Regions from separate parts of the Sporosarcina sp. G11-34 genome, predicted to be linked through region 2. Evidence: a T-box and tRNA genes for the amino acid it is inferred to sense, from the RefSeq annotation. Region 2 holds a T-box; the other regions hold tRNA genes.
What was found. The T-box of region 2 lies ahead of KSU66_RS15080 (valine--tRNA ligase). A T-box ahead of a tRNA ligase gene usually reads a tRNA of that ligase, here a tRNA-Val.
Positions count from the first base shown of each region.

Region 1 (7,057 bases), on a different contig from region 2:
GGTTTAGCTCAAGTGCAGATGAAGACACTTCCATTGTTGCATGTGTCACATCTTCATCAACCATTTGTTTGAAAAAGCGGTGAAGATCAAGAGATTCGGGCGTCGTTAAATCCGAAGGTTCCGCATAATCACCGATTTTGACGACAATCGTTCCCATTAACCCTGTTTTATATCCGTGGTTTTCCAATATTGCGTTCGTCATAAACGCAGTAGATGTCTTTCCATTCGTAGCGGTTATTCCAATTATTTTTAACTTTTTTGTCGGATGCCCGTAAAACGCATCCGCTAATGCGGCAAGAGCAATTCGGCTGTCCGCAACACGAATTTGCGGCACTTCTATATCATTTACAAAATTTTCAACAACGAGTGCAACCGCACCCTGTTTTACTGCTTGTCTAGCAAATTCATGACCATCTACTTTAAATCCTTTTACACAAACAAACAGATGACCCGATTCAACTTTACGTGAATCATACGAAAGCCCCGTAATCTCGACTTTTTTATCTTCTTTAATTTCTTCTACTGTTAGCGCATTTATCAATGTATGCATATCCATCGCCGTAACACTCCTCAAAAAAATCATTAATTTATATCATACCTCAAAAGTTCTTTATAGGCTGAAATAAAGTATTTAAACAAAAGCATTATTTTTATTTTATCATATCCGAAGTTACATAAGTGTAAAGCAACTCCGCAGTCGCTTTTAATGACTCAACATGTGTGCGCTCAAGGGCATGTGATGATTCAATTCCCGGCCCAAACAACGCATGTTTCACATCAAAGCCAGCCCGAATCGCCGCAGATGCATCTGACCCGTAATACGGATAAATATCCAACTTAAATGGAATCTTTTCTTTTTTACATAGTCCTACTAAATGTTGTGTCAATTCATAATGATACGGACCACTTGAATCTTTTGCACAAACAGATACCGTATATTCATCGGAAGTTTGTCCATCTCCAATTGCCCCCATATCAACCGCTATATATTCAACCGTTTCTTCAGGAATATTAGAGTTTCCACCATAACCAATTTCTTCATTATTAGAAATGTAAAAATGTGTCGTGTGGGGTAATTCAGTTCCTTTTTCCTTTAGTGAGCGTATCAATTCCAATAATAATGCGGTACTTGCCTTATCATCTAAATGACGGGATTTAACAAATCCATTTTCGAGCGCTTCAAACCGAGGATCAAAAGACACAAAATCCCCAACTTCAATACCAAGTTCCCGCGTATCATCTGAGGTCAATACTTTCTCGTCAATACGGACTTCAATATTCTCCGCACTTCTTTTTGCACTACTCGCATCTTTATATACATGCACTGTTGTTTGGTGCATTAGAATCGTGCCCCGAACATCTTTTCCCGATGCTGTATGTATGTGGCAATATTCCCCTTCAACTGCATCCCAGTTAAACCCACCAATATTCGTAAGTTTCAATCGACCATCACTTTTCACTTCTTTTACCATTGCACCAAGTGTATCCGTATGCGCGGTTAGCAGGCGATGACGAGCATTATTTGTCCCCTTGATCGTTGCAATAATTGCACCTTTATTTGTCTTTATGAAAGGTATAGTAAGCAGTGCTAGTTCCCTTCCTATTAAATCCATCACTTTAGTTGTATAACCTGATGGACTCGGTGTTTCCACTAATCGCTTCAGTAAATCAAGTGTCCATTTTTCATCAAATATTTTTGTCATGTTCTCTTCCCCTTTCCAAGAAAACAAACCGCTTCCATTATCGCAGGAGCGGCTTTATGAATTTTAATTTATTGCCATACGGTGGAAATGCAAGGCGCATTGGTACTTTAGTATCTCTCTTCATTAATGATTTTGCGTGTGTAAACGTATCAAAACTAGCCTTGCCATGATAGGCATTCATGCCTGATGAGCCTACCCCGCCAAATGGCAAATTCGTATTTCCAACATGTGAAATTGTATCATTAATACATCCCCCGCCAAACGGAAAACTTCCTATAAAATAATCTGCGGCTTTTTCGTTTTCAGTAAACATATATGCCGCCAACGGCTTTGAAAACTTGCGTAGCTGGTGAATAACCTCGCCCAAATTATCATACGTAATAATAGGTAGTATAGGCCCAAATATTTCATCTTTCATCGAAAAGCTATTCCACCAAACCCCATCCAACAGCGTCGGTTCAATATACAAATCCTTACGGTTCACATTGCCACCGTAAATAATTTGCGAACGTTCTTCCCTTATTAGATTTACTAAACGATCAAAATGACCTTCATTAATAATCCTTCCATAATCGGAGCTTTTTGACGCATCATCTCCGTAAAATTTATGAATGACTGTAATTACTTCTCGCACAAATTCATCTTGGATGGAATGATGGACAAGAAGATAATCAGGTGCGACACATGTCTGGCCCGTGTTAACGAATTTCCCCCATACAATGCGCTCCGCGGCTTTTTTCAGGTCCGCGGTTTGGTCTACAATTGCTGGACTTTTCCCACCAAGCTCAAGCGTAATTGGCGTAAGCCTTTCGGAAGCCGCCTTCATTACTACTTTCCCTACTTCTATACTCCCGGTGAAAAAGATATAGTCAAATGATGCATGAATAAGAGCCGACGTTTCTTCGCGCTCACCTTCAACGACTCGAATATATTCTGGTGGAAATGTTTCCGTGAGTAATTTTTTAATAATTTGTGCCGTATGAAGTGATGTCTCCGAAGGTTTTACTATTGCACAGTTACCACCTGCAATCGCACCGATAAGCGGTTCCATAACGAGCTGAAAGGGATAGTTAAACGGTCCAATAATAAGCACCGACCCATAAGGCTCCCGTACAACGAAACTCTTCGCTGGCTGTAAATGGACTGGAGTCTTTACCGTTTCTGGCTTCATCCAATTGTCCAAGTTTTTTACCATGTCTGAAATACTTGCAAGGACAAAACCTATTTCGGTGACATACGATTCAAATGAACTTTTTCTTAAGTCACCATAAAGAGCCTTCATAATCGCCTCTTCATTTTCGATGATGGTAGCTCTCAACTTCAAAAGCATTTCTTTACGAAACGCTACACTCCTTGTGTTTCCTTTGTAATAAAACGTTCGCTGGGAAGTAATCATTGTTTCAACATCATTTGCTGTGAAATTCAATACGTTCCCTCCATTCTGTTATTCCCTTAATGATAGATAGAATGTGAATATGATGCAAACGACAGCATCATATTACGCTAAAAGATGATCGATTAATTTCTGAACTTTAAGCCCTTCCGCAAACGGTACTAGCAATGCTTCCTCTTTTTGAGTTGCCAACACGCACTCATCGACAAGCGTTTTTACTGTTTCGAAAGAAGTCAATGTTTCAAAAGGACTGTCTTTTTGGGCTATGCTAAGTTCCGACCAATTGCGCAGTTTTAAAACGCCTCCAGTTCCATATACTGTGTATGAGAGCTCTTCTTTTTGTCCAATGCCCGTGAGCCCATTTAATAATACTGGAATCTGTTTTTCTGTCTTCCCAATTGCAAGGACACCTGTTTCAGCAAGTAACTCATTTTTAGGATAGACGGTTTCATGGTCCGTAATTGAAATTTCACCGAACATTCTGTACATAAGTTGAAAATAATGCGGGAACACCTCCCGTGTAAAGCCGCCTTGCTCACGTGACCCAATCCAAGGGTTTTGTTGCCATAGACGTGGCCAGTGTGGAAAGTATGTACACAGTTCGATACGGACAACGTCGCCAATAACACCTTCTTCCACAAGATGCATCATATGTCTAACAGACGGCTTGTACATTAAAGGAAAATGCATTGCTGTATGAACATCGCTCTCTACAGCTGCTTTCGCCATAACTTCACCATCAAGCGCATCATGTGCAAGCGGTTTCTCACAAAGTACATTTAATCCCGCCGCGATTGCCTTTTCGCTAAGTACCGCATGGGAAACTGGCGGTGTGCCAATATACACCCAGTCCGGCTTCAATGATAATATTTCTTCATAAGAGGATGCCGCAATTAGCCCATATGTATTCGCCATTTCGGAAAGTCGCGTTTTGTTTTCATCGAATAATGCAATAATCGTTGCAGACTCATTGCTTACTAATTGGTTAATAATTCTTTCGCCAACAATTCCTGTCCCTACAATTGCAAATGTAACTTTTTCCATGTAGATCGCCCCTTTTGATAGACTTCTAACTGCTTAAGACATGGATATATGAAGCTTAGTTCTTCCATTCTTTTCACGTTTGTATTATATCACTTTAAGGGTACACAAAGTTCTAACAATATAGATAATCGAGGAGGAAATGCAATGACAACAACTGAAACTTGGTGGGAAACTATTTTCGAAGGCAATCTTGCCCTAGGTATTAATAGAGAACGCTTCGCTGAACTGGAAGAAGAGAATTTCCTCTATTTCACAAGGGACGAAATTGAAGATGAACAGCTCCACTAGTGTAAACTAATAAAAAACGGCTATTCCAATAAATTGAGTGGGATAGCTGTTTTTGATATTGCGATATATGTTTAAATAAAGAATCCTATTAAATTCACCGCGGGCCTGTTTATTTTTGTTCAATTGACTACCAAAAAAGAGTTTGTCGAAAAGGGTTGACTTCTTTTTCAGGCTTGCTATAATAGAACTTGTGCAGTAAACAGATGCACTTCCAAAAATAACGGTTCCGTAGCTCAGCTGGGAGAGCGCCACCTCGACAAGGTGGAAGTCGTAGGTTCGAGCCCTATCGGGACCATTGGGTGCCAAACCCTTAGGAAGACCGTCGGAACGCGGTCTTCTCCAAAACACCATCTCTTCGGAGGTGGTGTTTTTTTATTTTTAACTATGATATCCACCGAACTTAAATGAGCATAGTTTGTAGTAAAATGAAAAGTGACCACTACTTGAAGTAATGGTCACTTTTTTATAAACGCAACTGCAAATATTATTTTATTCGCTACGTTTCAATTCATTTACCAACAGAAGTTATTTCGTCTGCGGTTACACCTATTGCATCGACATCTGGATTCATCTCTGCGATTACGATTACAAAAGTCTCTATTATCACGGTTCGATCGTACTTCCCGACATTCGCAAATCAACTCTACTTGACGTCTCCGTCGTTCATCTTCAAAACACATATATTTTCCCCCCTTCACCACTTTTAAGTCGGCCGGACTTCTTCTTATTATATGGACGGGTTCACAAAGTGATTGGACGAACTATCCCCAGGGCGCAAGTATATATAAGCCGAACTAAAGAATCCTTCTCTCTCCCCCTCGGCGCTAGGGGATTATGTAGAAATCATAAGTTCAACATATATAATGCTACAATAATCACAACATGAAAAATAAAGGGTGTGTCAGGGATGAAAATAGCGATTATTGGTGGTGGAATCCCTCCAGTCTGGAACGGTTACGTATAACAAAAAATGCATCGATATACAAGAAAAAGAAACCTATATAACTGCATATTTTGAAGATGAAAAGCAAGTAACAGCTGATTTATTAATCGCGGCTGATGGCATCCATTCACCGATCAGAAAAAAATTAGTCCCCGATTCCGCGCCAAGATATGCGGGCTATACTTGTTGGAGAGGGATTACAGAAAATAGGAACCGTGTTCACGCGCATACATCAAGCGAGATTTGGTCGACAGATGGACGCTTTGGATATGCGCCTTTAAAAAATGGGGATGTCTATTGGTTTGCATGCGTGAAAGTAAAAGAACGTGATGCTTTTTTCAAACAATTAAAGCGGAACGAACTAGCCAATTTATTTTCAGATTTTCCGGAGTTTGTTCCTTCTTTAATTCGTGACACCAATCAAGAACAAATTCTTCATCATGACATACAGGATATTAAGCCACTTCGTCGATTTGTGTACGGCCGTGTAGTTTTACTTGGCGACGCTGCACACGCGACTACGCCTAATATGGGGCAAGGGGCCGGACAAGCAATTGAAGATGCCCTCGTGCTTGGCAATGCTATTGGAAATATGGAAACTATTGAACACGCGCTAAAACATTATGAAGAACAGCGCGTCGCACGAACTAAAAAAGTAATTTCACTTTCACGTCAGATTGGTTGGGCTGCACAGATTTCATTCCGTCCACTTGCCGCAAACCGCGACTTCTTGTTTCCTTTCATCCCATCTAATTTTTTTTATGGCGGTTAAAGTTTCTATTTGATATCGATTTGAAATAACTTTTTATTCGTTTGGCCCGAAAACTCTTTTACTTAGTTGGGGATGTTCACCTTTCTCAACCCGATTCGTCAACGTTCTTTTCCAATTGGTAGCTAACCACTCACACTTGGCAAGATTGGCGGATTTCTCCAAATCTTCTTTTTCGATATGCATTACACGATTACATTTTTCAATTGTCCATTCGGGGACGGGACGATCTATCAACTTAAATTTTTGCCCCTCCTCAACAAACCCTTCTTGTAATACGCGAAAATACCAGCCAGTCCTTCCCGTATCTTCAATTAAAAGTGCAAGATTTTTAATTTTGAAACGGCGTGCGGGTTTCCAACACGGTTGCCTCGGCTGTGAAACTTGTACGATTGCACCTCCGACTTCAAATGTATCGCCAATCGCAATATCCTTTTCCGTGACATTTATCATCGAAAAGTTCTCTCCCACACCGCCTTGCTTCATATCTGTAATCCCGTACTCTTCACACCAAAAAGTATAATGCTCTGACGGATAGGCAAACACAGCTTTCTCTGGTCCGCCATGATTTTTCAAATCTGCTTGGCCGTCCCCATCCAACTTTGTTGTTCCCACCCAAACTGCTTCTTCAATAAGTTCTTTGAAAATTGCACTTTCCCACTCGCGATCCATCGGATGTACTGCATCTTTTTGACCGATTATTTTAGGTAGTCCCACTAATACTTTGCCCAATGAAATATCCATTTGAATTCCCCCCAATTAAATTAAATTAACTATAAAGTTATCAACAATCTGGCAGAACGTTCAAGATACTTATTACAAACAAAAACGGCCCTGGGATTCCAGAGCCATCTTTGTTTGCTTAGTCGTTAATCACTACGAAGCTACCAGCACCGTTCGCTGTAAATTCAAGTCCG
Region 1 is NZ_JAHNZW010000006.1:231,148-238,204, forward strand. It holds gene KSU66_RS10705 (Mur ligase family protein) at 1-556, opposite strand, end outside; gene KSU66_RS10710 (M42 family metallopeptidase) at 651-1,703, opposite strand; gene KSU66_RS10715 (aldehyde dehydrogenase) at 1,741-3,129, opposite strand; gene KSU66_RS10720 (Gfo/Idh/MocA family protein) at 3,202-4,140, opposite strand; gene KSU66_RS10725 (hypothetical protein) at 4,285-4,428, shown strand; tRNA gene KSU66_RS10730 (tRNA-Val) at 4,651-4,723, shown strand; gene KSU66_RS10735 (FAD-dependent monooxygenase) at 5,355-6,143, shown strand; gene KSU66_RS10740 (MOSC domain-containing protein) at 6,177-6,884, opposite strand; gene KSU66_RS10745 (S8 family serine peptidase) at 7,003-7,057, opposite strand, start outside.
Region 1: it encodes a tRNA-Val, which carries the amino acid that the T-box ahead of KSU66_RS15080 (valine--tRNA ligase) is inferred to sense. The anticodon was not compared.

Region 2 (7,057 bases):
CCATGCAGCAATCGTAATCGATTCGCCTTCATGCGGTAAGTTCTGCCAAATCTCTTCCGTAATGAACGGCATGAACGGGTGAAGTAGACGCATCGTATTATCAAGAACATACGCAAGAACAGAACGCGTCATCTTCTTCGCATCTTCGTCTTCTCCGTACAATGGTAGTTTGGCCATCTCGATGTACCAGTCACAAAGGTCATCCCAGATGAATGAGTACAATGAGCGCCCTACTTCACCGAACTCATATTTCTCGGCTTGATTTGTTACTTGCGCAATCGTTTCATTTAAGCGCGTTAAAATCCATGTATCGGCAACTGATTTCTTACCTGTCAAATCAATTTCATCGAATGTCATGCCGTCCATATTCATTAATGCGAAACGAGAAGCATTCCAGATTTTATTGGCAAAGTTCCACGTCGCCTCTACTCTTTCAATTGAGAAACGGATATCTTGTCCAGGTGCTCCTCCTGTTGAAAGTGTATAACGTAACGCATCCGCCCCATATTTATCGATAACATCCATTGGGTCGACACCGTTGTCGAGTGATTTGGACATTTTGCGTCCCTGTTCATCTCGAACGAGCCCGTGAATTAATACATCTTTAAACGGACGTTCTCCTGTGAATTCGATGCCTTGGAATATCATGCGTGATACCCAGAAGAATATAATATCATATCCTGTAATGAGTGCATCTGTTGGGTAATAGCGTTTGAATTCCTCGTTTTCAGTATCTGGCCAACCCATTGTAGAAAACGGCCATAATGCTGATGAGAACCAAGTATCTAATACGTCTTCATCTTGATTCCAGTTTTCAATATCTGCAGGCGCTTCATGACCAACATGAATTTTGCCTGTTTCATTATGATGCCAAGCCGGAATTCGGTGACCCCACCATAATTGTCGTGAAATACACCAGTCATGGACATTTTCCATCCATCGTAAATAAGTGTTTTCGAAACGACTTGGGACGAAGGTAACTTTGTCTTCGCCTTTTTGAAGGTCGATTGCCTGATCCGCAAGTGGTTGCATTTTAACAAACCACTGTGTTGATAAATAAGGCTCTACAACCGCGCCGCTTCGTTCTGAATGACCAACCGAATGTAGATGCTCTTCAATTTCAAAGAGAACGCCACTTTCCTGTAGGTCTTTAACAATTTCTTTACGGCAATCAAAACGATCCATGCCTTCATATTTTCCAGCAAGATTATTCATAGATCCATCTTCGTTCATCACAAGGATACGTGCTAAATTATGACGATTTCCAATTTCAAAGTCATTTGGATCGTGTGCTGGTGTAATTTTCACTGCACCGCTACCAAATTCCATATCAACATAATCATCTGCAATGATTGGAATTTCACGGCCAATAATCGGTAATGTAATCATTTTTCCGACAAGATGTTTGTAACGTTCATCTTTCGGATGTACCGCAACTGCAGTATCTCCAAGCATTGTTTCAGGACGTGTTGTCGCAATTTCGATGCTGCCAGTTCCATCTGTAAGTGGGTAACGCATATGATAGAATGCACCTTGCACATCTTCGTGAATTACTTCAATATCAGATAAGGCAGTTTTTGTTTTAGGGTCCCAGTTAATAATGTATTCACCGCGGTAAACGAGACCTTTATTATACATTGTAATAAAGACTTCTTGAACAGCTTTTGATAATCCTTTATCTAGCGTAAAACGCTCACGTGTATAATCAAGTCCGAGGCCAAGTTTCCCCCACTGATCACGTATATGTGATGCGTATTCTTCTTTCCAGTTCCATGTTTCTTCTATGAATTTCTCGCGTCCTAAATCATAGCGTGATTTCCCTTCAGTACGTAGGCGTTGTTCAACACGTGCTTGTGTTGCGATTCCCGCATGGTCCATTCCTGGAAGCCAAAGTGCATCATATCCTTGCATGCGCTTCATGCGAATTAAAATATCTTGTAATGTTGTATCCCAAGCATGTCCAAGATGAAGTTTCCCCGTTACGTTTGGTGGTGGAATTACAATCGTATATGGTTCTTTATCACTTTCAGGTTGTGCTTCAAAGTATTTACCTTTAAGCCACCACTCATAACGTCCTTTTTCAATCGACAGCGGATCGTACTTTGTCAGCATCGTTAATTCGTCTTTTGACATAATAAGTTCCTCCCTATTTCCAACTAATTATTTTTTTCCATAAAAAAACTCCATTCGCCTTAAAAAGGACGAAGGAGCTGTTCGCGGTACCACCTTTATTCGTGCACATCAAATAAATGTACACCTCAAAAATTATCTAACGGCTTCAAACCGGTTTTCGCTACTTTAAGTGATGGTTTTCCAATTAGGAATTCATCATGTTCACGAAAACTGCTCACGGGTGACATTCAATGACCTATTTACAGGGCCTTTCAGCATTGGTCCCTTCTCTGTAGAAAACAGTTTCACATACTATCCCGTTCATCGCATCATTATGCAGTTGATTCAATTATAACGGAATAGTGCTATAGACGTCAAGTATATCACGAAAGGATTGTGTTATGAGAAAAGGATATAATCCATATTTATTACCGCCTTGGCTCCGAAGAACAAGATGTTACTGCAAAAACATTATGTTGCCTATTGCAGTTTTTCAGTTAATCAGATTATTAATTATCCCCACAGCGGGAGACTTTTTATTACTTTGTGTTCTTGCCGGATTAGCTTTCGCTTTGCACAGGGACATCATTTGAACGAAACGAAGTTGCCGAATAAGCATCTTCTAGACCCATTAAAAACGCTAACACTTCATCTTTCTCAGTAAAGCTCACAGTCTCTAGTAGGATTTCGGTGGCTTCTTCTTGTTCTAGAACTGGCTCGTTTTCAGTTTTTGATTCCGCTGCTGATTCCGTCTTCAATACTACTTTGGATTCTTTTTCTGGTTCTGATTTTTCTTCGGCTTCAAGATCTGCCTTTGCAGTTAATTTTGCTTCTGCGTGAGCCGATTTTTGCTCTGGACTTTCTTCTTGCACGATAATGACTTGCCTGTATGAACATTCCACATCCCAAATTAAGCCCAGAGCACCTTGTCCGTTCTGTTCACACACAGCATTCGTCGTAACAATATTCAAAGGATCATCCGCTTCTGGCGGTAAATCGATGTTAAATGGAATTGCGTATTCAAAGTATCCAGTTTCTCCTTGAGTATCAACATCATCAATAAATATAACGTCTTCATCTTCGATCCGTTCAGACAGTTCGTTCACTTCACCGTCAAATTCAACATTTACAGCAAGATGATAAATACCAGTTAACCTCACAGAGGCTTCTGTTCTGTCTATTGTAAATCTCGGAGTCACTTTAACTGTTTCTACACCTGTTGGCACGCCAGTAGAGGCCGGGAATTTAAAGTTTTCTTGCATCTGCCATTGGACTGTTTTCATTTAGTATCTCCTCCTATTCCTTCACAAACAATTGTATGCATTAGGGTTACTAGTTAGAAGATGATAGTAACTAAAAAAGGGGTCAATTCGTTCAAACTCAAACGAATTGTCCTCTTTTTTAAATTTAATCGATTAAAGCCCTTTGCTACTACAATGAAATGGTCTATCATCAGTTGATTGAAGTGGAAGGCGGCGTCTCCTGTGGGATTAGCGGGACAGATGAGACCCCGCAGGAGCGTTTTTGCGACGAGGAGACTCAACGCCCGCCCCACGGACAGCGTCCGCCTGGAACGCAAATCTATATTATTTGGGTTTTAACGCTAAATACTTATTATGAAATCGACTCAAGTGTCTATTTTACATTACTTTTTAGAAAGCTTTTCAAATACAGTATTGAATGCTGCCACTGTTTTCGCAATATGTTCCTCAGTATGCGCAGTTGACAAGAACATCCCTTCAAACTGTGAAGGCGGAAGGAAAATACCTTCTTCAGCCATCAAACGATAGTACTCAGCGAAAAATGCTAAGTCAGACGTCTTCGCTTTATCATAATTAATAACCTTTTCATTCGTAAAGAAGAAGCCAATCATTGAACCCGCACGGTTAACAGTGTGAGGAATATTATATTTCTCAGCAGCCGCACAGAAACCAGCCTCAAGTTGATCACCAAGTTTCATAAAGTAATCATATGATTCAGGCGTTAATTTTTTCAGCGTTTCTATACCAGCAGTCATTGCCAAAGGATTACCCGACAACGTACCCGCTTGATAAACAGTACCCGACGGCGCGACGTTACCCATAATCTCACGTGACGCTCCGTAAGCTCCAACAGGCAGTCCCCCGCCAATAACCTTACCAAGACACGTAATATCTGGTTGTACACCAAAATGTCCTTGCGCACAGTTGTAACCGACGCGGAAACCAGTCATAACTTCATCGAAAATCAGAAGTGATCCGTTAGCTGTCGTTAGTTCACGAAGTCCTTCTAAAAATCCTGGCTCCGGTGGAACAACACCCATGTTACCAGCAACTGGTTCAACAATAATACCAGCCAAATCATCGCCAAATTCCTCAATCATCACTTTAATACTTTCAAGGTCGTTATAAGCGACAGTCACCGTATTACGTGCAATTGATTCTGGAACGCCTGGGCTATCTGGCAATCCTAAAGTTGCGACTCCCGAACCTGCTTTAATAAGAAGTGAGTCCGCGTGACCGTGGTAGCATCCTTCAAATTTCAGGATAATATTACGGCCTGTATAAGCACGTGCAAGACGCAAAGCACTCATTGTAGCCTCAGTCCCAGACGAAACCATACGAACCATTTCAATCGATGGCACACGTTTAATGACGAGTTTTGCGAGTTCATTTTCCGCTAGAGTAGGTGTACCAAAGCTTGTACCTGTTTCAGCAACACGCTTAATACCTTCTACAACGTTTGCATCCGCATGACCATGAATAAGTGGCCCCCACGACAATACATAATCGATGTACTCATTGCCATCAATATCCGTAATCATTGCACCTTTTCCGCTCGCCATAAAAATCGGATCCATACTTACAGATCCAAATGCACGAACTGGTGAGTTTACCCCACCTGGCATTAATTCAACTGCTTCTTTAAACGCTTGTTTAGAGTTCTGATAATCTTTACCCAATTATTTCTCCCCCAACCAGCGCGCGGCATCTTTTGCATGATATGTCATGATTAAGTCTGCCCCAGCACGCTTCATACTTGTAAGTGATTCAAGAACGATTTCTCTTTCATTTATCCAACCATTACCAGCAGCAGCTTTTACCATTGAATATTCGCCGCTCACATTATACGCAACAACAGGTAACGTGAAGTTATTTTTCACATCGCGCATAATATCTAAATAAGAAAGACCTGGTTTAACGATTAAGAAGTCAGCACCTTCAGCAACATCTGATTCAGCTTCACGAATTGCTTCGAGTCGATTTGCCGGGTCCATTTGATACGTTTTACGGTCACCCGATTGCGGTGCAGAATCTGCTGCATCTCGGAATGGTCCGTAATAAGCCGAAGCATATTTAACTGCATACGACATAATTGGAATATGCGCAAAGCCTGCCTCATCAAGTCCCTGACGAATCGCCGCAACAAAGCCGTCCATCATGTTAGAAGGTGCAATAATATCAGCCCCTGCTTTCGCTTGGCTAATTGCTGTTTTTGTTAAGAGCTCGAGTGACGGATCGTTTAGGATAACATCGTTCTCAAGAACTCCGCAATGACCGTGACTAGTGTAATGGCAAAGACAAGTGTCCGCAATTACAACAAGTTCCGGATGACGCGCTTTGATAAAACGAGTCGCTTCTTGAACAATTCCTTCATCCGAATAAGCTCCGGATCCCATCTCGTCTTTAGCTTTCGGAATACCGAATAATAAAACGGATGGTATTCCAAGAGAAGCAACTTCATCAATTTCAGCTGCTAGATGGTCAAGTGATAATTGATATACACCCGGCATCGAGTCTACTGGGTTTTTAATGTTATCGCCTTCGACGACAAATATCGGATAGATAAAATCTTCTTTTTGTAAAATGGTTTCTCTTACCATTGAGCGTAATGTACCTGTATTGCGTAAGCGCCTATTTCGGCGGAAATTCAAGTTAGTCAATCGTAACATCCTTTCGGTTTGCCAATTTATCAACAAGATCCTTTAATGTATAGATATCCGGACGAACATCAACAGATGCGCCTTCTTTAATAAGCGCTCGTTCTGTCACGTGACCGATTGCACCAATCGTATACCCTTCCCAACCTGTATGCGGCGCTACTTCTTCCGCAAATATTTGGACAGCTGAAGGACTTGCAAATAATACGGATACGTCTTTTTCAGTTTGTAATAAACCCGTTAATTTCCCCGCATTTTCTACTACTTTTTTAGTTTCATATACTGTCCACTCATCAACTTCAAATGGCAGTTCTTCACTTATTGTAGGTCCTGCAATTGTCCCCCTTAAAAATAGAAGACGTCGCAAATCATTTTCGACTGGATCAAATTCTTTTACAAATACATCTGCACTGAAAACTGTCGGTATAAATTGAACCGAAAACCCGATTTCTTCAAGCGCTGCAGCTGTTCGTGTTCCGATAGCCGCTATATTTGCCGTAATTAAATCTACAGAAAAATCATGACGTTTCAACTTTTCGCCAAACGCCGCGACTGCACTTTGACTCGTAAATATTAGCCAGTCATAGGTAGCACAAGCATCCAAGCGTAATTGGTCCGTAGATTGGACTAATTCTGCTACTTGGATCAATGGAAGGGATACTGGTACTCCACCGTATTCTTTCACCATTTCAAAGACGTCTTGTGATTTAGGCGTCCCTGTGAAAACGACAGTTTGATGATGTAACGGTTTACTGCTCTTCATTTTCCATGTCCGCCAGCACTTTCTCGATTACTTTGGAAGCACCCTGTTCACGCAATTTTTCCGCGACAATTTTTCCTGCCTCAACCGGATCTGTGTTAATAGCCGTCTCCTTGAAAACTTGCACTGCATCTGGAGAAGCTATATAACCAGTGAACTTAACATTCGTCCCGTCATATTCTGCAAATCCAGCGATTGGCACCTGGCAAGAGCCATTCATCTCTACTAAAAATGTTCTTTCCGCTTCGACTTCTTTCCACGTCTTA
Region 2 is NZ_JAHNZW010000010.1:75,969-83,025, reverse strand. It holds gene KSU66_RS15080 (valine--tRNA ligase) at 1-2,133, opposite strand, end outside; T-box leader at 2,195-2,446, opposite strand; gene KSU66_RS15070 (hypothetical protein) at 2,673-3,395, opposite strand; gene hemL (glutamate-1-semialdehyde 2,1-aminomutase) at 3,758-5,053, opposite strand; gene hemB (porphobilinogen synthase) at 5,054-6,034, opposite strand; gene KSU66_RS15055 (uroporphyrinogen-III synthase) at 6,027-6,794, opposite strand; gene hemC (hydroxymethylbilane synthase) at 6,781-7,057, opposite strand, start outside.

Region 3 (7,057 bases), on a different contig from region 2:
ACCGTAATCGCTCCTTTTCGCTATTTTTCAAGATCTTTAGTCTTTATATGATATGAAGAAAAAAGTAATAGGCTTCCTATTATTATTATTAAGTATTTTGCATTAAAATCTGAATAATATAGATTTGCGTTCCAGGTCGACTGTGCGGAGAGTTATAGTTCGATCTTTCCTTGGCGCTTTCCGTAGGGCCAGCCGAACATGAATTTAAAGGTCGCAAAAAGATGCTCCTGTGGGGTCTCAACTGCCCGCTAATCCCACAGGAGACGCCTCCTTCCACAGTAGACAAATAGTTAGCAGTAAAAAAACCTTGACGTTCATATTTATTATTAAAATAAGTAAATTTAAATTGTTTCACGTAGTAAATATAATAAATAAAAAGTAATTTAAAAATTTATTTAAAAGTAGGTTTAGAATATTGAGGGGTGGGTATATACTAACTACAAGGTGAAACAACTGAAGAATGAAACCAGTAGACGAGTAACCTACGGTGGACTTCCGAAGATGAAATGCACAGCCTTGGCGGAAAATTTGCTTTGCTGGCGGGGTGAAAACTCGTCGGGAACCAAGAGTTAGAGGTTTCGTTAAGAACAAGTAAGAATTTAACAGCAAGCAGTATCGGTAAAGTTTTTTGTTTTAAGTGCAATATGAAGACTGGCTGTACAGGGAGAAAGCTACACTAGAACGATGTGAACCCCTAGCTAGAAGAAAGTTTATTAAAACAGTCAGAGAAGTGGAACGTCACTGACGAGATATTCGTTTTAATCGTCAGCAAGTAAAAGAACATTTTTAAAGCAGCATAGCAGTACGGTAAAGTAGTATTTGAAAAACAAAAATTTTCCGTGTGCAGCCTCCATAACTATTTGGAGGAAGAAAAAAGTATGGTCCGTTATGGATCATACTTTTTTCGTTTTCAATAATAAAACAAGAACCTGAAAACTAGCAAGTTTGATTTTGAAGATAATTTTTTGCCTAATTAGATAGATTAAGTAAATACACAATTCAATATTCACATCGGAAAAGGGCTCGAAAATCGATTTTCTGCATTTTATATATTCGCTTAAACGTAGTAGAGTTAGCTTATGGATAATGTATTAATAAAGAAAAATGGGGGAGATAAAGATGAAAGAAGATTTCAATGTAATCATATCAGATTGCCTTTTGGAAAATATGCAGATATATACGGGAATAAAAAACGAGAATATGGAGGATTTGGGATTTTTAATTCTTACTAGAAATATGGACCCTGTTGTGGATTTTGCGGAGCCATTCATTATTAAGATTTATTTGTTAGAACAAATTGGTTCGGAATTTCATGTTGAAGGGGAGATTAAAACTTTTGAATTTAAAATTTTTGAATCTGCGATGATCTTATTGGAAAGTCTGCCGACAATGAGTGCTCTGGAACTACTCCTGTTAATAAAGGAACTCGAAGAAGATACTCCTGTGGAAAAAAATGTGGTATACCAATAAAAAACTAAGCGTATTCATAAATCGATTGGGTAAATACTTCACGATAACTGAAGGTCGTTTCGAAAAACAACAATTAGTTCAACTAAATTATCACTTGGATTAATTGAAATCGATAACCCTTTAATAACTTTATTTAAATAAGGTGTTGGGTGGGACGATTAATAAATAAACAACAAAAAACACCACCTCCGAAGAGGTGGTGTTTTTACAAGAAAACCGTGTTCCTACAGCGTTCTTGAGGGTCTAAACCCTATGGTCTCGGAGGGGCTCGAACCCCCGACTTCTACCTTGTCGAGGTAGCGCTCTCCCAGCTGAGCTACGAAACCGACATTAAAATGTTTATGTCCTGCTTACTGGACAAACTCTATTATAGCAAACCCACTCAGTAAGTCAACCCTTTTCCGTAATAACTTTATTAGTAGTATAATAACGGCACAAATAGTAAACAGAAAAGGTGAAAGTAATAGAAACTAAAATAATACTTCCATTTAAATATGACTTTGATCGTGCTCTTGAGCGACTTTCTGGTGATCCTTTGAATTCAGTCGATGTCTTGAATCGTTCTATACGTATTCCTATGGAAGAGGGGAATATTGTAAAACTACTGGCAACGGGTACGAATGAGCTTCCTTCATTTATCTTAGACGGGGCACTGGACGAAATGCAAATCGAGAAAGTAAAAACAAACTTCCACTTCAATCAATCTCTCGAAGGAATCAGTTCGCACTTTATGGAAACAGACTTGGCCCCGATATTTAAAGAACATGAAGGTACACCGCTTGTCCGAAGTTTCTCGCTTTATGGAACATTAATAAGAAGTATTATTCACCAACAGCTGAATATGTCGTTTGCGAATACATTGTCGATGCGTTTTGTTGAAACTTTTGGAACCGAAACGGATGGTGTATGGCGATATCCGTCGCCTGAAATAACTGCGGAACTGGACGTTGCTACGTTGCGTGAGATGCAGTTCAGCGCGCGTAAAGCAGAGTATATGATTGGGGTGTCACAAGCGATAGCAAGTGGTGCGCTAGATTTAAATAAGTTCAAGTATCTAGGAGACGATGAAGTAACAGCAGAGTTAACATCGTATCGTGGGATTGGTCCATGGACTGCCCAAGGATTCCTTATGTCTGGCCTAGGACGGCCAAATCTTTTTCCACTTGCGGATATTGGCTTGCAAAATGCACTGAAAACTTTATGGGAAATGGATCAGAAACCGTCAAAAGAAGAAATTGCGGCTCACTTTCCAGATTGGACACCGTATCTGAGCTATGCGGCACTTTATCTTTGGAGAAGTATAGAATAAGAGAACAGCCTGGCCCTACTTGCAATAGGTACAGGCTGGATTGTTAACGTTACGAATACAGTTTATCTTCTTCAATTTCTTCCCCTTCAAAATAGAGGAAATTCTCATTTTCTAGTTCAGCAAATCTCTCCTTGTTAATGCCAAGGGCGAGGTCTCCTTCGAAAATTTCTTCCCACCAAGTTTCTGTAGTTGTCATTATATTTCCTCCTCAATCGCTTGTTGTAGTAAACATGATTTAACCCTAAGTGTTATAATGAAAACCATAATCGGGCAAAAAAGATTTGGAAGGCCTACTTTTTTTAGTAACCATTTAATTTCATTTAGCAGAAGCGTAACTACGGTATAATAGGCAACGCTTAGGCATGTTTGTTTAATCAATAGAGTTATTAACACGAAAGTCTTTACTTGATTATAAAACTGTATATGTTGAGCTAATGAATACGATTTCTAGTTGATTGTAGTGGAAAGCGTCCGCTCGGAACGAAAATCAACGGTTTGTATAGATGCTCATTAATACTTGTCAAAATCATATTTCGGTGTTGATCCCAATAAATAGGAGTGATTCTTTTGACAAAAATTACATTTGCAGTAGTTGGAACCGGAATTGTCGGTGAACGAATTATTAAGCAACTTATGGAGAACAATAACGCTGACATCGTTGTGTTATTTGATGAAAACAGGCAAAGGCTAACTGAAATGGCTGATACATATAATCTTCGCGTGGCATCTTCATATGAAGAAGTGTTATCTCTAAAACCGAACTGGGTATATATCGGTACACCACCAGTGTCTCATGCATCGCTTAGTGAATTAGCGATTCAGGCAGGCTTAAATGTTCTTTGCGAAAAGCCACTCGCACATGATGAAATTGATGGAGAAATCATGGCACAAGTTGCAGAAAAAAGTCAGTGTCAAACCGCGATGCATTTTCCACTCATGTACAGTCCGTCGGCAAGGCATATGTTAGAACTTGTCAATAAGGGAACTGTGGGCGATATCGTTCGTGTCGAACTGAGTACATACTTTCCACATTGGCCACGACTTTGGCAACAGAATCCGTGGATTGGTTCGCGTGAACAAGGTGGATTTACACGGGAAGTTTTCCCGCATTATTTTCAACTTATGTACAGAATGTTCGGGAACATATCGATCCATGAACATAAAACGATTTACCCGGGTGATCAGCTGTTGTCCGAAACAAGCGTCCTTGCAATTGGCGAAACAGAAAATCAGATTCCAGTCCTATTAAATGGACTAACCGGCATTGGACAGCAAGAAGAACTGTCTTACACAGTATATGGAACTGAAGGCGTTTTAAAACTGCGCAATTGGTCCGAACTTAGTGTGGCACTAAAAGACAGTCCTTTCGAGATATTGACTTCCTTTGATTCAGTAAAGAACCTTGTGGAAGAGTGTATTTCATCAGCACGAGGAGAAGAAGCACTTTTAGTACCTTTCTCAGAGGGACTAGTTATCCAAAGGCTTATTGATGAGTTACTCACGTAATATAAAAAGTTGAATCACATGTGAAATTATATAATGGTATAACATTTTGTCTTTTTCTAGGAGTCTAGTAAACAATGTAACGTACAAATAGAATGGAGGAGAGACGATGAATTTCACGAGTAAAGATGTTGAATTAATGATTGCCGCACAGCACGAATTGTATTTCACTGGGGTGACAAAGAGTCCGGAATTTCGTAAGGAAATGCTTATAAAATTACGAGACGCAATTGTTGAAAATGAGGAAGAAATTATTGAGGCGCTACAAAAGGATTTGGGAAAGAGCCCATTTGAATCATACGTAACCGAAATTGGATTTGTTCTATCAAGCATTAAGGAAATGCTTAATAATATAGATGTATGGATGAAGCCTAAGTCTGCAAAGACGCCTGTTCATCTACAACCGGCCAAAAGCTTTGTTGTGCGCGAACCCTACGGATCGGTCCTAATTATAGGCCCATTTAATTATCCATTTCAACTTCTAATGGAGCCACTTGTCGGTGCGATTGTCGGCGGTAATTGTGCAATTGTAAAGCCTTCTAAGGCAGCAATCCACACAGTAAAGATTGTGAATAAAATAATTTCAGAAACTTTTTCTCCTTCATATATTCGGGTTGTTGAAGGGGAACGAGAAGAGACTTCTGCACTCATTCATGCACCTTTTGATTATATATTCTTCACGGGCAGTGTTGCAGTTGGAAAAGTTGTAATGAAGGCCGCTGCAGAAAGATTGACGCCGGTAACGCTTGAACTAGGCGGGAAAAGTCCGACGATAGTGGACCAAACTGCCAATCTCACAAATGCAGCTGAACGGATTGTATGGGGAAAGTTTCTAAACACTGGACAGACCTGCGTTGCACCTGATTACCTACTTGTTCATCATTCAGTGAAGGCTGAATTTATCGACAAAGTAATTGAAACGATTCAGAAGTTTTATGGCGAAAGACCTTCCAAAAGCCAAGACTACGGCCGTATTATCAATGAACGTCAATTTGATCGCCTTGTAGCAATAATTGAGAAGGAGTGGCCGAAAGTTATTCATGGCGGTGATTTTGATCGCTCGAGTTTATATATTGAACCGACGATACTCGACAAAGTGACCTGGGAAAGCCAATCGATGGAGGACGAAATCTTTGGGCCAATCTTACCCATATTAGAATACGACAATCTCGCTGAGGCCATACATCGTATTCGTCAGTTACCGAAACCGTTGTCCGCGTATATGTTTACTGAAAATGAGGAAGCAGCAAATTATTTCATTGAAAGTTTACCGTTTGGCGGCGGATGTATTAATGATACGGTGTCTCATGTCGGCAATACGAATTTGCCTTTTGGTGGTGTTGGAACTTCTGGGATAAATGCATATCACGGTAAATATAGTTTTGAAGTTTTCACTCATGCAAAGGCAATTATGCAGCGAAGCACGAAGATTCCAATGCGACTCGCGCTACCTCCATATGGAAATAAACTAAAGTTTGTAAAGCCGCTACTTCGATAATGTAGTGCGGCTTTTCTTTTCTTTTATTGTCAATAAAAAGTATACTGTACTTATAGAGAAGTATTCAGGTATGAAAAGGGGAAATGACCATGTCAGTTATATTTAAAAAAGAGCAGACAATTGAACTACTCAAAAGGCTTGTCGAAACACCAAGTCCTTCTGGTTACACTGCTAATGTAATGGCGTTAATTGCGAAGGAATTTGATGAGATTGGCGTTTCTTATAAAAAGACAAATAAAGGTGCTGTAATCGCAACAATTGAAGGAACTGATACGTCACGGCATCGTTTACTTACTGCTCATACGGATACACTAGGTGCAATGGTAAAAGAAGTTAAGTCGAATGGTCGCTTAAAACTAACGACTATTGGTGGATTTAATTGGAACGCGGTTGAAGGCGAGTATTGTGTCATTCACACTGCTGGTGGAAAAGAAGTGCGCGGGACAATCTTAATGCACCAGACTACCGTTCATGTGTATAAGGACGCGGGAAGCGCCGAACGAAGCGCAGATAATATCGAAGTGAGAATTGACGAAAAAGTATTGAATGCAGAAGATACGCGTGGAATAGGTATTGAGGTAGGGGATTTCGTATCGTTTGATCCTAGATTTGAAGAGAGCGATAACGGCTTTGTTAAATCACGCCATCTTGATGATAAGGCGAGTACTGCATTATTAGTAGAGCTGATACGTACGTTAGTCAATGACGACGTTAAACTACCGCAGACTACACATTTTTATATTTCAAATAACGAAGAAATCGGGTATGGCGGAAACTCCAATATTCCGGACGAAACTGTTGAATACATCGCTGTCGATATGGGTGCGATTGGTGATGGTCAAACGTCGGACGAATACACTGTGTCAATTTGTGCAAAGGATTCAAGTGGACCCTATCATTATGCGTTAACACAGCATCTAGTAGGCCTTGCAAAAGGGAATGACATCGCGTATAAACTTGATATTTATCCGTATTATGGATCGGATGCATCGGCTGCAATTCGGGCGGGATTTGATGTGCGTCACGCTTTGTTTGGACCAGGAATTGAGTCATCCCATGCACTCGAACGGACACATACGGATTCGTTAGAGGCCACTGCAGATTTACTTTACGCTTATGTTACATCTCAAATGATGGATTGAACGGAGGATTTTGATGGATACAAACCAATTACTTTCAATTTTACCAGTGAAAAAAATAGATGGTGCAGTCCCTGAAGTAGTGACTGATCTGGCGGTAGATTCGCGTGCAGTAAGTGCCGGAGGGATGTTTATCTG
Region 3 is NZ_JAHNZW010000001.1:354,611-361,667, reverse strand. It holds gene KSU66_RS01680 (hypothetical protein) at 1-2, opposite strand, end outside; gene KSU66_RS01675 (hypothetical protein) at 1,120-1,470, shown strand; tRNA gene KSU66_RS01670 (tRNA-Val) at 1,724-1,796, opposite strand; gene KSU66_RS01665 (DNA-3-methyladenine glycosylase family protein) at 1,925-2,779, shown strand; gene KSU66_RS01660 (hypothetical protein) at 2,829-2,975, opposite strand; gene KSU66_RS01655 (Gfo/Idh/MocA family protein) at 3,347-4,285, shown strand; gene KSU66_RS01650 (aldehyde dehydrogenase) at 4,392-5,780, shown strand; gene KSU66_RS01645 (M42 family metallopeptidase) at 5,870-6,922, shown strand; gene KSU66_RS01640 (UDP-N-acetylmuramoyl-L-alanyl-D-glutamate--2,6-diaminopimelate ligase) at 6,936-7,057, shown strand, end outside.
Region 3: it encodes a tRNA-Val, which carries the amino acid that the T-box ahead of KSU66_RS15080 (valine--tRNA ligase) is inferred to sense. The anticodon was not compared.